3 regions of the Serratia sp. A07 genome follow, and region 3 is predicted to be linked to each of the others. Evidence: predicted binding sites of a transcription regulator. Region 3 holds the regulator's gene; each other region holds the start of a gene.
The links. Region 3 encodes PurR, which represses purine synthesis genes. Its sites were predicted from a motif close to CANGCAAACGTTTGCNTG; they were not measured.
Positions count from the first base shown of each region.

Region 1 (5,253 bases), on a different contig from region 3:
CAGCTCTTTGGCCAAATCGATGTCAAAGCCGACCAGCTCGCCTTTGGCGTTTTTGGATTCAAACGGCGCGTATGTCGGATCGGTGCCAATCTTCAGCGTGGAAGGAATGGCGGCAAAGGCGCTGCTGGCGGCGCTCAAAGCCAGAACTAACGGCAAAATCAAAACCCGCTTTTTCATAAATTACCCTCAAATTGATTTTTTTGATGCCACTACGGGCATTACTTTCCCCACCAAATCAATTTGCAGTAATCGTGCCACATTCGGTGCTACGGGCGGAGGGAACGGCTCCGGCCTTCACAATACTGTTTCCTGGGACGATAACCGCAAAATTAAATCGGCCGGTCGGGGCCGCGCCACTGGCAGCCGCGACAAGGCGGCGCCATGAAACAGTGAGCGTGATGAAGTGGGATCATTATGGTGCATACTCCGCCCCAATTCAGTGCGGTGTTGCACAAATGTGCCAATTTAGGGATAAAACTGTTAATTAGCACCCTGCCAGCGGGTGAACAGGTCGGTCGGCAGTTCGATATCAAACTGATCGATCACCCGATTGACGGTCTGATCGATGATGTCTTCCACGTTTTTCGGCTGGTGGTAAAACGCCGGCACCGGCGGCATGATCACCGCCCCCATCTCCGCCGCCTGGGTCATCAACCGCAGGTGCCCCAAATGCAGCGGCGTTTCCCGCACGCACAGCACCAAACGGCGGCGCTCTTTGAGCACCACGTCGGCGGCACGGGTCAGCAGCCCGTCGCTGTAGCTGTTAACGATGCCGGACAGGGTTTTGATCGAGCAGGGCAGGATTGCCATGCCCAGGGTCTTGAAGGAGCCGGAGGAGATGCCGGCGGCGATGTCGCGCGCGTCGTGCACCACATCGGCCAGCGCCTGCACTTCCCGCAGGCTGTACGGCGTTTCCAGCGCCAGCGTCTGTCTTGCCGCGTTGCTCATCACCAAATGGGTTTCCACCTCTGCGACGTCGCGCAAAACCTGCAACAGGCGCACGCCGTAGACAGCGCCGCTGGCGCCGGAAATGCCGATGATGAGTCGTTTCATGGAAAATGGCCTCTGCCGTAAAAAGTAAGATCAGGCAGACTTTGCCGCAATGGCGAGGGATAAGCAAGTCAGAGGAGCAAGGTGCACCGCCGCAGACGCGGCGATGCACCCTGAGGGATCAACGCAGGCGGTTAGCCTTCGTTGTGCAGTTCCAGATTTTCCGCTTCGGTTTGCACCCGCAGCGCCTTGGCGTCGTCGCTGCGCAGCGACTCCAGGTATTCCAGATAGCTTTGGTCGACGTCTTTGGTCACGTAGATGCCGTTGAACACCGAACATTCGAACTGGGTGATGTCCGGGTTCTCTTCGCGCACCGCTTCGATCAGATCGTCCAGGTCCTGGAAAATCAGCCCGTCGGCGCCGATGATCTGGCGGATTTCATCCACTTCACGCCCGTGGGCGATCAGTTCGTTGGCGCTCGGCATGTCGATGCCGTAGACGTTCGGGAAGCGCACTTCCGGCGCGGCGGAAGCCAGGTACACGCGCTTGGCGCCCGCTTCGCGCGCCATCTCGACGATCTGTTCCGACGTGGTGCCGCGCACGATGGAATCATCCACCAGCAGCACGTTCTTGTCGCGGAACTCGGCGCGGTTGGCGTTCAGCTTGCGGCGCACCGACTGGCGACGCGCCTGCTGGCCCGGCATGATGAAGGTGCGGCCGACGTAGCGGTTCTTCACGAAGCCCTGGCGGTATGGCTTCTCGAGAATGCGCGCGATCTCCAGCGCGATGTCGCAGGAGGTTTCCGGAATCGGGATCACCACGTCGATGTCCAGATCTTCCCACTCGCGGGCGATCTTCTCACCCAGCTTCTGGCCCATGCGCACGCGGGCGCTGTAGACCGAGATCTTGTCCATAAAGGAGTCCGGGCGCGCGAAATAAACGTATTCGAACAGGCACGGGTTGGTTTTCGGGTTCTCCGCGCACTGGCGGGTGAACAGCTGGCCCTTGGTGGTGATGTACACCGCTTCGCCCGGTGCCACGTCGCGCAGGAACTCAAAGCCCAGGGTATCCAGCGCCACGCTCTCGGAGGCCACCATGTACTCGCTGCGGCCATCCTCCAGCGTGCGCTTGCCGATCACCAGCGGGCGAATGCCGTTCGGGTCGCGGAACGCCAGCAGGCCGTGGCCGATGATCATCGCCACGCAGGCGTAAGCGCCGCGCAGTTGCTGATGCATGGCGGCGACCGCGGTAAAGATGTTGTCGGCCTCCAGCGGGTAGTGCGGGAAGCGGTCCAGCTCGCTGGCCAGCACGTTCAGCAGGATTTCCGAGTCGGAGGTGGTGTTGACATGGCGGCGGCCGCTTTCGAACAGATTTTGGCGCAGCTCATGGGCGTTGGTCAGGTTGCCGTTGTGGGCCAGCGTAATGCCGAACGGCGAGTTGACGTAGAAAGGCTGGGCCTCAGAGGCGCTCGAGCTGCCGGCCGTCGGGTAACGCACATGGCCAATGCCCATGTTGCCCTGCAAGCGTTGCATATGGCGCGCCTCAAACACATCCTTCACCAGGCCGTTGGCTTTACGCAAACGGAACCCGTTGTGGGCGTCAATGGTGACGATGCCTGCGGCATCCTGGCCACGGTGCTGAAGCACCGTCAGCGCATCATAAATCGACTGGTTTACCGGCATGAAACCGGCGATACCGACAATACCGCACATGTTGTCTTTTCCTCATCAGCGCTACCGCCCCGGCAATTGGGTCGGCAAGAAACTCGACGTGCTCTGCAGGTAGTCAAAGAACCACCTGATGACGTAACTGAACTGGGGAATGAGCTGCGACTGTTTCCAGTCGGCGCTTTGTGAGAAGCCGGTAAAGGTATCCAGGAAGAACAGGATCGCCGCGACGATCAACACTCCGCGCAGCGCGCCGAAGCAGATGCCCAACACGCGGTCGGTGCCCGACAACCCGGTTTTCTCTACCAGTGAGCTAATCACATAGTTAACAATAGCCCCTACGATCAAGGTCGCGATGAACAAAATCGCGATCGCGATGCCGTTTCGCACCAGTTCATCTTCAAAACGAGTGAAATAGACCGCAAGGTAAGAGTAGAAATGGCTGGCAACAAAAAACGCACATCCCCATGTCACAAGTGACAATGCTTCGCGAACAAACCCTCGGATCAGGCTCACCAGAGCCGAAAATCCAATCACCGCTATAATGACGTAATCAATCCAGACCATGAACTATTCCAATGATGAATCGCCCCTGCATCCAATTCGCGGCGAATTCTAACAGAAAAAGAAAACGTTTGCGTAGGGGATTTCCTACCACGTTACAAATAAAAAGCGGCGATCAAAAAATTCCCAATCGCCGCGCCTACATAGGTGATTTCGCCTGTAAAAGGCGCGGTTTTTCTCGCTTTCTCTCCACCACTCCTTAATTCAGGGGCGCATCGTGCTGCGCCCCCGCGGGGTTTAACGGCCGTACGGCTTCACCTGCCCGCTCAGCCCGCTGATCGAGTTCAGCGACGGCAGCGCCGCCTGCAGCTTCTGCTTGGAAGCGTCCGGGCCAACGTAGATGCGGGTGATCTGCCCCTGCACCGGCGTTGACGGCACGGTAAAGGCGCGATAGCCCGAGAGGCGCAGCGAGGCGACAATCTCGTTCGCCTTGGCGGCGTTTTTCAACGCCCCGAGCTGCACGACATAGGCTTGTCCAGCCGGCGCTTTTTCTTCCGCCGGTTTCGGCTGCGGTGCCGGTTCAGGCTTCGGCGTCGGTTCAGGTTTCGGTTCCGGCTTCGGCGCCGGCTTCACTTCCACCGGCTTCGGTTGCGGCGTCGGTTTCGGCTTCACTTCTACCGGTTTGGTTTCTACCGGTTTCGGCTTGGGCTGCGGCACCGGTTGAGGACGCGTTTCGACCGGCGGCGGTGCCACCTGCGTCGGCTGTTGGGCAGTCTGCCGCGCCGCCTGTTGCGCCGCCGCTTCGTTGGCCGCCTGCTGCTCGACCAGCGCGCCCGCCCCTTCCGGCGGCTGTGCCGGCAGCGGCTGCGTCACCGGCGGCAGCACGTCGTTCTCTTCGACATCGCCCGCCTTCGGCACCAACGGAATGGCCGCGAATTCATCCTCGTAATGCTTCTTTTTGCCGTCCAGCAGCCCTGGCAGGATGATTACCCCCAGCGCCACCAGAATCACGGTTCCGACCAGTCGGTTCTGAAATTTACTCGCCACTCACACTCCCCGCATCTCGTCTAACGCCGCCATCACCTGCGCCACGGTGTGGAACGATCCACAGACGATCACAATATCCTGTTTATCAGCATCCTGCATAGCCTGCCGCCAGGCAGTTTCGACATCATTAAAGCGGCGCGGTTCCGTCAGATGTTGCGCCAGCTGTTCGACGCTGGCGCCACGCGGCCCGTCGAGCGGTGCGCAGTACCATTCATCCACCTGCTCGCTGAGGCAGGCCAGCGTGCCAGCGATGTCTTTGTCCGACAGCATGCCCACCACCGCGCGCACCTTGCCGCCGTCGCGCGGCAGTTTGGCCAGGCGCCCGGCCAGATAGCCGGCGGCGTGCGGGTTGTGCGCCACGTCGAGGATCAGCGTCGGCTCCCGCCGCACGATCTGGAAACGCCCCGGCAGCGTCGCCTGTTGCAGCCCGGTGAAGATCGCGCGTTCGTCGATTTCCAGCGGGGAGCAGTTCAGCGCCGCCAGCGCGGTAGCGGCGTTGGCCAGCGGTACGTTCGGCGTCGGCAGATCGGTCAGCAGCGTGTCGCCGCCCTGCCACTGCCAGCGATCGCCCTGCTCGCTGAAGCTCCAGGCTTCGCCGCGGCGATACAGCGGCGCGCCCAGCGTTTCGGCAACCTGACGAATGCTGTCCGGCATGTCGGGTTCGCCCACCACCGCCGGCTTGCCGCTGCGGAAAATGCCGGCCTTCTCGCGGCCGATGCTTTCGCGATCGTTGCCCAGCCAGTCGGTGTGATCGAGCGCGATGCTGGTGATCACCGCCACGCTCGGATCGACGATGTTGGTGGCGTCGAGACGCCCGCCCAGCCCCACTTCCAGGATCACCACGTCGAGCCGCGCCTGTTTGAACAGCTGCAGCGCCGACAGGGTGCCGAATTCGAAATAGGTCAGCGACGTTTCGCCGCGGCCGGCTTCAATGGCGGCGAACGAGCGGCTGTGCTCCGCTTCGCTCAGCTCTTCCCCCTGAATGCGCACGCGTTCGGTATAGCGCACCAGATGCGGCGAACTGTAGACGCCGACGCGCAGGCCG
Region 1 covers NZ_JBZXDO010000009.1:87,927-93,179, forward strand. Annotated here, with positions in the region: gene hisJ (histidine ABC transporter substrate-binding protein HisJ) at 1-177, opposite strand, end outside; gene AC4PR2_RS11990 (UbiX family flavin prenyltransferase) at 481-1,053, opposite strand; gene purF (amidophosphoribosyltransferase) at 1,185-2,702, opposite strand; gene cvpA (colicin V production protein) at 2,724-3,224, opposite strand; gene dedD (cell division protein DedD) at 3,459-4,208, opposite strand; gene folC (bifunctional tetrahydrofolate synthase/dihydrofolate synthase) at 4,209-5,253, opposite strand, start outside.
Region 1: a site for PurR is predicted at 3,282-3,299, ahead of cvpA (colicin V production protein). Genes of this name have one in related genera too.

Region 2 (5,253 bases), on a different contig from region 3:
AGTTTGACCTGTTTGCACTGTTCTTCATAGGTGAAATAAAGGGCAGCGTCGTCCACGCAAAAAGCGCATTCATCGAAGGCGTCCGGCGTTAACATTTTGGCCGGGAAACGTGAACGAAAGATCATACCATTAGCTAAATCCAGCATTAGCCGATCGTGTTCGGCATCAAAATACCAACGCCAATTATCGTCAGGTTTTATCTTCATTTCGTATCCTTCTCGCTGCCTATGCCAACGCTGCACTCACCCTAAAAGGCGATTTTATCACCGATAAAATAGCTTAAACATCGGATAATTCCGCGAACGATATTTATGCTAACGAACAAAATATAGACGAGCCGGGGGCAGAAATAAACCCCCGGAATAAAATGAGAGGAAAAATATTAGATATGGGTAACGATATCTTTAATCAAACGCGGGCCGTGATAGATAAATCCGGAATAAATTTGCAGCAGGCTCGCGCCGGCCTCCATTTTTTCGCGCGCCGCCGTCAGCGAATCGATGCCGCCCACGCCGATAATCGGCAGGCGCCCTTGCAGTTCGGTGGAGAGACGGCGGATCACTTCGGTGCTGCGTGATTGCAACGGACGCCCACTTAACCCGCCCGCTTGTTCGCAGTAATTCAGCCCCTGGATCAATTTTCGATCCAACGTGGTATTGGTGGCGATCACGCCATCGATATTATGCCGCACCAGGCTATCGGCAATTTGGATCAATTCTTCTTCTGAAAGATCCGGCGCGATCTTTACCGCCACCGGCACATATTTGTGATGGCGCGCATGTAATTCCTGCTGCTTATTTTTAATCGCCGCCAAAAGATCGTCCAGCGCTTCGCCATACTGTAAGGATCGTAACCCCGGCGTATTCGGTGACGAGATGTTAATCGCGATATAACCGGCATACGGATAAACTTTATCCATGCAGATCAAATAATCGTCTTTGCCCTGTTCGACCGGGGTGTCTTTATTCTTGCCGATATTGATCCCAAGAATGCCGCCGAAATGGGATTTCTTAACGTTTTCAACCAGATTGTCCACGCCATGGTTATTGAACCCCATGCGGTTGATCAGGCCTTCCGCCTCAACCACGCGGAACAAGCGCGGCTTGTCGTTGCCCGATTGCGGGCGCGGCGTCACGGTGCCGACTTCCACATGGCCGAAGCCCATCGCGCCGAACGCATCGATGCACTCGCCATTTTTATCCAGACCGGCGGCCAATCCCAGCGGGTTTTTAAACGACAGCCCCATGCAGCTGACCGGTTTGGTCGGCACGGACTGACGGACAAGAAACGCTAATGGGGTGCCGGTAATACGGCTGAGCTGACGAAAGGTCACTTCGTGCGCACGTTCCGGATCGAGCTGGAACAACGCTTTCCTGATGAGGGGGTAGTACATGGACTCTCCTGATTTCCCGGTTGCAAACCGGGGGCGTATTATCCGGTATCCCCCGCCCAATTGGAATTGATTAAAGGCAAAAAAAGCGGTTTTTACGCAACCGTTTTCCCGCTTCGCCGCCAAATCGGCGCCAATCCGCTTTTGCGCATATCGAAATCAAAAAATGAGATTTAAAAAACGCGCCCGATTGCTGGTAGGTTTAAAACACTTCCTGTTGATTTTCTAATTAAACCTAACTTTTAGTTATAAGGAGTGGCAATGCGCGTTATATCACTGGCCGGCAGCCCACGCATCCCATCACGTTCCGCCGCACTGCTCGCGCTGAGCCAGAACTGGCTGCGGCAGCAAGGGGTGGAAGTGACGGCTTATACCCTGCACGACTTCGATGCCGAAGACCTGCTGTATGCCAACTTCAACAGCCCGGCGATCAAGGCGTTTGCCGACCAGCTGGCGCAGGCCGACGGCCTGCTGATTTCCACGCCGGTTTATAAAGCGTCGTTTTCCGGCGCGCTGAAGACCTTGCTGGATCTGCTGCCGGAACGCGCTCTGGATCATAAGGTAGTGCTGCCGCTGGCAACCGGCGGTTCGATCGGCCACATGCTGGCGGTGGACTATGCGCTCAAACCGGTGCTGGCAGCGTTGAAAGCGCAGGAAGTGCTGCACGGCGTATTCGCCGACGACAGCCAGGTCCAACTGACCGGTGAAGGCGCCACGCTCACCGACGCCGTCGCTACCCGGCTGGAAGAGGCGTTGGCCAGTTTTTATCTGGCGCTTGGCCGCCGCAAACCGCCCGCGCTGCGCGTCGCCTCGCCGCTGGCGGCGCGTCAGACCGCCTGAAAGGCCTGGAAAAGGAGAGCCTGAATGAAAAAACGCATCGCTTTACGGCGCTGGCTGAGCGCCGCTACCCTCACTGGCCTGCTGTCGCTGGTCTGGGCCAATGCCGCCGCTGCGCAGGATCCGGCGCAGTTCCGCATCGGCTACCAAAAAGGATCGGTCAGCCTGGTGCTGGCGAAGAGCCACCGGCTGCTGGAGGAACGTTTCCCCGCCACCCGCATCAGCTGGATCGAGTTTCCCGCCGGCCCGCAGATGCTGGAGGCCTTGAACGTCGGCAGCATAGATCTGGGCAGCACCGGAGATATTCCGCCGATCTTCGCGCAGGCGGCCGGCGCTGACCTGCTGTATGTCGGCGTTGAGCCGCCCAAACCCAAGGCGGAAGTGATCCTGGTGCCGGAAAACAGCCCGATAAAAAACGTCGCCGATCTGAAAGGCCATAAGGTCGCCTTCCAGAAAGGATCCAGTTCGCACAATCTGCTGCTGCGATCGCTGCAAAAGGCCGGCCTGCAGTTCACCGATATCCAGCCCGCCTATCTGACGCCCGCCGATGCGCGCGCCGCCTTCCAACAGGGCAACGTCGACGCCTGGGCCATCTGGGATCCTTATTATTCCGCCGCGCTGCTGCAGGGCGGCGTGCGAGTGCTCGGCGACGGCACCGATCTGAACCAGACCGGTTCCTTCTATCTGGCGGCGCGCCCCTATGTCGAAGCCAACGGCGCCTTTATCAGCCAGGTCTTGACGGTGCTGACCCAGGCCGATGCGCTCACCCGCAGCGACCGGGCGCAAAGCGTGACCCTGCTGGCTAACGCCATGGGGCTGCCGGAACCGGTGATCGCCAGCTATCTGGATCACCGCCCGCCGACCGCCATCACACCGCTCGATGCGCGGACGATCGCCGCGCAGCAGCAAACCGCCGACCTGTTTTACGCCAACCGGCTGGTGCCGGTGAAGGTTGACATCTCGCAACGCATCTGGCGCCCAACCGCACAATAACTCATGGGAGAAGATTAACGATGAGCCTGAACGTTTTCTGGTTTTTACCCACCCACGGCGACGGCCACTATCTTGGCAGCGCACAGGGCGCGCGCAGCGTCGATCACGGTTATTTGCAGCAGATCGCCCAGGCGGCGGATCGGCTGGGATTCGGTGGGGTACTGATCCCCACCGGCCGCTCGTGCGAAGACTCCTGGCTGGTGGCCGCCTCGCTGATCCCGGTCACCCAGCGGCTGAAGTTTTTGGTCGCGCTGCGGCCGGGCATCATCTCCCCTACGCTGGCGGCGCGCCAGGCGGCGACGCTGGATCGCCTGTCCAATGGGCGTGCGCTGTTCAATCTGGTCACCGGCGGCGATCCGGAAGAGCTGGCGGCCGAGGGGCTGCACCTGAGCCATGAAGAGCGCTACGAAGCCTCAACCGAGTTCACCCATATCTGGCGCCGGGTGCTGGAAGGCGAAACCGTCGATTTCGACGGCAAGCATATTCAGGTGAAAGGCGCCAAACTGCTCTTCCCGCCGGTGCAGCAGCCGCGCCCGCCGCTCTATTTCGGCGGATCCTCCGCCGCCGCGCAGGATCTGGCCGCCGAACAGGTAGAACTGTATCTCACCTGGGGAGAGCCGCCGGCGCAGGTTAAAGAGAAGATCGAAGAGGTGCGCGCCAAAGCAGCGGCGAAAGGCCGCCAGGTACGCTTCGGTATCCGCCTGCATGTCATCGTGCGTGAAAGCACCGAAGAGGCCTGGCGCGCCGCCGACCGGCTGATCGCGCACCTCGATGAGGAAACCATCGCTAACGCGCAGCAGGCCTTTGCGCGTTTCGACTCCGTCGGCCAACGGCGCATGGCGGCGCTACACGGCGGCAAAAAGGATAACCTGGAGATCAGCCCGAACCTGTGGGCCGGCATCGGCCTGGTGCGCGGCGGCGCCGGCACCGCGCTGGTGGGAGACGGCCCGACGGTCGCGGCGCGCATGCAGGAATATGCCGATCTGGGCATCGACACCTTTATTCTCTCCGGCTATCCGCATCTGGAAGAGGCCTACCGCGTCGGCGAACTGCTGTTCCCGCACCTCGATCTGGCGCAGGAGGAAACGCCCGCGCGCCTTCAGCCGGTGCGCCCGCAGGGCGAAGTGGTGGCCAACATCTATGTTCCGCAAAAAGTGTCGCAGAGCTGAGGAGCGCCCCGATGGCAAAGAACGCGCAACGCATCCTGTATCGGCTGGCCCCCTGGGCGCTGCCGCTGGCGCTGGTGATCCTCTGGCAGATCGCCGTCGAAACCGGCTGGCTGTCCAACCGCATTTTACCGGCGCCGAGCGCAGTGCTGGCCGCCTTCTGGAGCCTGAGCCAAAGCGGCGAACTGTGGCAGCATCTGAGCATCAGCAGCCAGCGCGCGTTGATCGGCTTTGCCATCGGCGGCAGCATTGGGCTTACCCTCGGCTTTATTACCGGGCTGTCGCGCTGGGGCGAACGCCTGCTGGACAGCTCGGTGCAAATGATCCGCAACGTGCCGCACCTGGCGCTGATCCCGTTGGTGATCCTGTGGTTCGGCATCGATGAATCCGCCAAGATCTTTCTGGTGGCGCTCGGTACGCTGTTCCCGATTTATCTCAATACCTACCACGGCATCAAAAACATCGATCGCGGCCTGTTGGAGATGGCCCGCAGCTACGGCCTGAGCGGTTTCCGCCTGTTTACACAGGTGGTGCTGCCGGGCGCGCTGCCGTCGATTATGGTCGGCGTGCGTTTCGCTCTCGGCTTCATGTGGCTGACGCTGATCGTCGCCGAAACCATCTCGGCCAATTCGGGCATCGGCTATCTGGCGATGAACGCGCGTGAATTTCTGCAAACCGATGTGGTAGTGGTGGCCATCGTGCTGTACGCCCTGCTCGGCAAGCTGGCGGACGTGGGCGCGCAGCTGCTGGAGCGCGTCTGGTTGCGCTGGCATCCGGCCTATCAACTGAAACAGGGAGAAGCACTATGACCCTTCCCGCTCGCCTTGCGCAAGGCACACCGGTGACGCTGGAGTCCATCGGCAAAGG
Region 2 covers NZ_JBZXDO010000008.1:33,622-38,874, forward strand. Annotated here, with positions in the region: gene AC4PR2_RS10810 (cell division protein ZapC) at 1-206, opposite strand, end outside; gene pyrD (quinone-dependent dihydroorotate dehydrogenase) at 383-1,393, opposite strand; gene ssuE (NADPH-dependent FMN reductase) at 1,652-2,230, shown strand; gene AC4PR2_RS10825 (aliphatic sulfonate ABC transporter substrate-binding protein) at 2,255-3,220, shown strand; gene ssuD (FMNH2-dependent alkanesulfonate monooxygenase) at 3,241-4,389, shown strand; gene ssuC (aliphatic sulfonate ABC transporter permease SsuC) at 4,401-5,195, shown strand; gene ssuB (aliphatic sulfonates ABC transporter ATP-binding protein) at 5,192-5,253, shown strand, end outside.
Region 2: a site for PurR is predicted at 1,487-1,504, ahead of pyrD (quinone-dependent dihydroorotate dehydrogenase). Genes of this name have one in related genera too.

Region 3 (5,253 bases):
GAACGCCGACACCAGCATGCTCGCCACAAAACACAGCCCCAGCTGCAGCGTATTTTGCAGCGCGGCGGCCTTGCCACTGCTTTCCGGGAACGGCATCAGCGCATTCGCCACCATGATCGGATAGCCGGCGCCGTTGACCAGCGCCATCACGCAGAACGGGATCAGCAGCGTGGTGAGCGTCGGTGCGGTCAGGGTCGCCACCAGATACAGCGCCACCATGCTGACACCATAAGCTACCAGCAGCCACGGCAGCAGGGTTTTGCCATTGATGCGCTTGAGCGCGGCGCGGCAGCCATAGCCCCCCAGCAGGAAAGCCAGCGTCTGCGGCACATAGCTCAGACCGATGTCGCTCGGGCCATAGCCCATATCACCGAGGATGAACGGCGAGCCGGTCAGCCAGGCGAAGAAGCCTGCCGAGCAGGCGGCGTACATGGTGACGTTGCCGCTGAACACCGGGGATTTCAACAGTCGCCAGAAGCTGACGCCGTTTTTTGGCGCCTCGGCGGTGGGCTGCGTTTTGGCGCGCTCTTTGAGCATCAGCGTCGGCAGCAGCAGCAGTACGGTGATGGCCAGCAGCACGGCGAAGATCGCGCGCCAGCTGGCGTGGTTCAACAGCCAGGCGCCCAGCAGCGGCGCCAGCGCCGGCGACAGCGCCACCAGCGGCATGATGGTGGCGAATACGCGATTGGCCTGGCCTTCGCGATAGCGGTCGACCACCAGCGCTTGCCAGATGGCGGCGGCGGAACAGACGCCGACGGCCTGAATAAAGCGCAGGATCCAGAGCTGCACGGCGTTCTCTACCCACAGCATGCCCAGGCAGCCGAGAGCGAACAGCGTCAGGCCGATCAATAAGACCGGTTTGCGGCCCAGACGGTCGGAGAGCGGCCCCCACAGCAGCTGCGCGAAGGCGAAGCCGGCCAGGAAGATGCTCAGGCTGGCGCTCACCGCGCCGGCGGAAATTTGCAGTTCTTCCCGCATGGCGCCGAAGGCGGGCAGGTACATATCGGTCGCCAGATAACCCAGCATGCTCAGGCCGGCGAGGTAGAACATAAAGCCAAAGGAATTTCGCATGGTATTTCTCGTTAATATTTTAATGTCGCAGGTTTTTAGCGCCGGCCAGTGTATCCGGCTGGATCTCTGCTTGTGAAACGGTAATATTTGCAAAGTGCTGTTAAAAAAATTGAAGGCAAAGCGATGTGGTCTGAATATTCTCTTGAAGTGGTCGACGCGGTGGCGCGCACCGGCAGTTTCAGCGCGGCGGCGCAGGAACTGCACCGGGTGCCGTCGGCGGTGAGCTATACCGTACGGCAGCTGGAGCAATGGCTGGCGGTGCCGCTGTTTGAGCGGCGTCACCGCGATGTGGAGTTGACGCCGGCCGGCGCGCTGTTTATCAAAGATGCGCGAGTTGTTATCAAAAAAATGCTCGACACCCGCCGCCACTGTCAGCAGGTGGCCAACGGGTGGCGCGGCCAGCTGAATATCGCGGTGGACATCATCGTCAAACCGCAGCGCAGCCGCCAACTGGTGCTGGATTTCTACCGTCATTTCCCCGACGTCGAACTGATGCTGCAACCCGAGGTGTTCAACGGCGTGTGGGATGCCTTGGTGGACGGCAGGGCGGACATGGCGATCGGCGCCACCCGTGCGGTGCCGGTCGGCGGCGGCTTCGCCTTCCGCGACATGGGCTATATGAACTGGCTGTGCGTGGTCAGCCCGCAGCACCCGCTGGCGCAACTGACAGGCCCGCTGAATGACGATCAGCTGCGGCCGTACCCTTCGCTTTGCCTGGAGGACACCTCGCGCAATCTGCCCAAGCGCGTCACCTGGACGCTGGATAACCAGCGGCGGCTGGTGGTGCCGGACTGGACTTCGGCGCTCGACTGTTTGTGCGCCGGGCTGTGCGTCGGCATGATGCCGGCACATCGGGCGCTGCCGCGGGTGCAGCGCGGTGAGCTGAAGGCGTTGCAGCTGCAGCAGCCGTTTCCCGCCAGCCCTTGCTGCCTGACCTGGCAGCAGGATAAACCCTCACCGGCGATGAGCTGGCTGCTGGCGTATCTGGGCGATGGGGAGACGCTGAACCAGGAGTGGCTGAGCGAGGCGGAACCGGAAGCCGCGCAGGCTTCCGGCGCGGGGGATTAGCGGCGGTAGTCGATGAACGGGCCGTCGGCGACCGAGCGGCGTTCAATCAGCTTCGGATGCACTTCGATCACCTGCGACTCTTCGCGTTTGCTGATGATGCGATCCAGCAGCATGGTGAAGGCCATTTCGCCCAGGCGTTCTTTAGGCTGGTGAATGGTGGTCAGCGCCGGGGTGAAGTAGCGGGCGTTGCGCACGTTGTCGTAGCCGATCACGGAAATATCCTGCGGCACCCGCAGCCCCAGCTCGTCGGCGGCGCAGATGGCGCCCATCGCCATGATGTCGCCGCCGCAGAATACCGCGGTCGGCCGCTGCTTTTGCGACAGGATTTGGTGCATCGCCTTGTAGCCGGACTCCGGCTCGAAGTCACCCTGGACGATCCACTCTTCGCGAATGTCGATATGCGCTTCCTGCAGCGCCTTCATAAAGCCCTGGTGACGGCCGCCGCCGGTATTGCGCGACAGCTGGCCCGGAATGGCGCCGATATCGCGGTGGCCGCGCTCGATCAGGTAACGGCCGGCCAGATAGCCGCCTTCGAACGCGTTATCGATGATGGTGTCGGTGAAGTCGCCGCGCGCGGCGCCCCAGTCCATCACCACCATCGGGATGTTGCGGTAGTCTTCCAGCATGCCCAGCAGCTGATCGGGGTACTCGGAGCACATGACCAGCAGGCCGTCGACGCGCTTTTGCGCCAGCATCGCCAGGTAGGCGCGCTGCTTGTCGAGATTGTTGTGCGAGTTGCACAGGATCAGGGTGTAGCCTTTGCTGTAGCAGCTGTTTTCCACCGCCTCGATCACTTCGGCAAAGTAGGGCGCTTCGCTCGAGGTGGCCAGCAGGCCGATCGACTTGGTGTGATTGACTTTCAGGCTGCGCGCCACGGCGCTCGGCGAGTAGTGCAGTTCTTTGATGGCGGCCCACACGGCCGCTTTGGTCTCTTCGGCGACGAAACGAGTCTTATTGATGACGTGCGAAACGGTGGTGGTGGAAACGCCCGCGCGTTTGGCCACATCTTTAATCGTTGCCATGTAAGGAATGACTCCTGAACTCACATGTTTACAGCATGTAAGTGTGATGTTAATCGTTTGCCTACGTAGATCCTTCTCCAGAGAAGCGAAAACTGAGTTTTTAGTGTGTTGAAGTCTTCAGCGCTTAATCAGGAGGGGCATGGATGCCGGTACGCAGTTGTGAACTGCGAATTTTGTCGCATATTGAACAAAAGTGGAAGAGGTAATCGAGATTATAAACCGGGAAATGATAACAAGATTTAATCGGCGAACTGTGGGAAAATGATTTGACGTACTAATTGTGCGCCTTTTATGCTTAGGAAAGCCCATTTTAAAGGAGTTGTCATGGATACCGAATTGAAGATGTCGCTGTTCACCACCGTCTGCGCATTGGCGGTCATTATCGCTTTCAGCTTCGTTGCCGCGTTGAACTGATTTACCCCCGGTTATAAAAAAGGCGCAGCTTGGCTGCGCCTTATCACCTCAGAACCTGCGCTTACGCCAGGTTTTCCGCTGCGAAGGTCCAGTTGACCAACGCCCAGAAGTTTTCCAGGTATTTTGGACGCGCATTGCGGTAATCGATGTAATACGCGTGTTCCCATACGTCAACGGTCAGCAGTGGTTTGTCTTCACCGGTCAGCGGGGTGGCCGCGTTGGAGGTGTTGACGATCGCCAGCGCGCCGTCCGGTTTTTTCACCAGCCAGGTCCAGCCTGCACAGAAGTTTTTCACTGCGGCATCGGTGAACTGCTCTTTGAACGCAGCGAAAGAGCCGAAGGATTTGACGATTGCCGCCGCCAGTTCGCCCTGCGGTTCACCGCCGCCCTGTGGCGACAGGCAGTGCCAGTAGAAGGTGTGGTTCCACACCTGCGCGGCGTTGTTGAAGACGCCGCCGTTAGAGGTCTTGATGATCTCTTCGAGCGATTTGCCTTCGAACTCGCTGCCTTTCACCAGGTTGTTCAGGTTAACCACGTAGGTGTTGTGGTGTTTGCCGTAGTGGTATTCCAGGGTCTCGGCGGAGATGTGCGGCTCGAGCGCGTTTTTCTCATACGGTAATGCAGGTAATTCAAACGACATTGCTTCCTCCTTTACAGCGCCATTCGCTTCCCGCCGGGGCGAGAGCCGTATGGGCCGTTTTTTATTGTGGTCATTCAATCTTAACAATTTTCATCATAAAAAACAGGAGGAAAAGCGAGAAATGCGCGTGGGGAAGTGCGATGGACGATAGCTTGAGCAGGCGGTTGCGACCGGGGCCGCAACCGCGCAGAACAGGGCATTAACGAATGGTTTTCGGCGTCACTACGCGGCGTGCGCCGATGTAGTGGTTCTGCCAATAGTCGTTGTCGAGCTGACTGATGCGGATCTCTTCACCGGTGCGCGGCGACTGGATGAACTTGCCGTTACCGAGGTAGACGCCGACATGGTCCGCCACGCCGCGGTTGTTGATGCGGAAGAACACCAGATCGCCGCTTTCCAGTTCGCTTTTCTTGATCGGCGCCGCATCGCGCAGGTGATACATCTCGTTGGCGGTGCGCGGCATCTTGATTTTCACTACGTCTTTATAGGCGTAATAGATAAGGCCGCTGCAATCGAAGCCGGTGCGCGGCGAGCTGCCGCCCCAGCGGTAAGGTTTGCCCATCTGTCCCATCAGCTTGGCCATCGCGGTCTGCTTGGCGTGCTGGTAGCGTTTTTTGTGCGCGGGGCTGAGTTTCAACGGCTTTTCTTCACGCGCCAGTTTGGCGGTGGCCATACCGGCTTCGCGGTGGCGACCATAGCCTTTTTTATAGCCTTTTTTCGGCGGGGTGACTTTAATCTTGGCGGTTTTCTGCGCTTTGGCCTTGGGTTTGGCGCTGACGATCTTTTTCGCGCTTTTCTCGCTTTTTGCCTTGGCGGTCTTGGTTTTTTTCTCGGGGGCCGTCACTTTGGCTTTTTTGGCGGCTTTGTCCGCTTTCTTTTTTCTGCGGTCATCGGGCCGCGCTTCATTGGCATGGCTTTTACGCTGCTCGGCGGCAACACGCGCCTGTGGCGCAGCGTGCGCCAAATTGAAGAAGAGCTGCGTAAACAGCAGCGCAAAGAGCGTAAGAATTAAACGCATGTCGACGTCACCAACCTTGG
Region 3 covers NZ_JBZXDO010000006.1:142,543-147,795, reverse strand. Annotated here, with positions in the region: gene punC (purine nucleoside transporter PunC) at 1-1,071, opposite strand, end outside; gene punR (DNA-binding transcriptional activator PunR) at 1,195-2,139, shown strand; gene purR (HTH-type transcriptional repressor PurR) at 2,136-3,161, opposite strand; gene cydH (cytochrome bd-I oxidase subunit CydH) at 3,486-3,575, shown strand; gene sodB (superoxide dismutase [Fe]) at 3,637-4,215, opposite strand; gene AC4PR2_RS09020 (C40 family peptidase) at 4,415-5,233, opposite strand.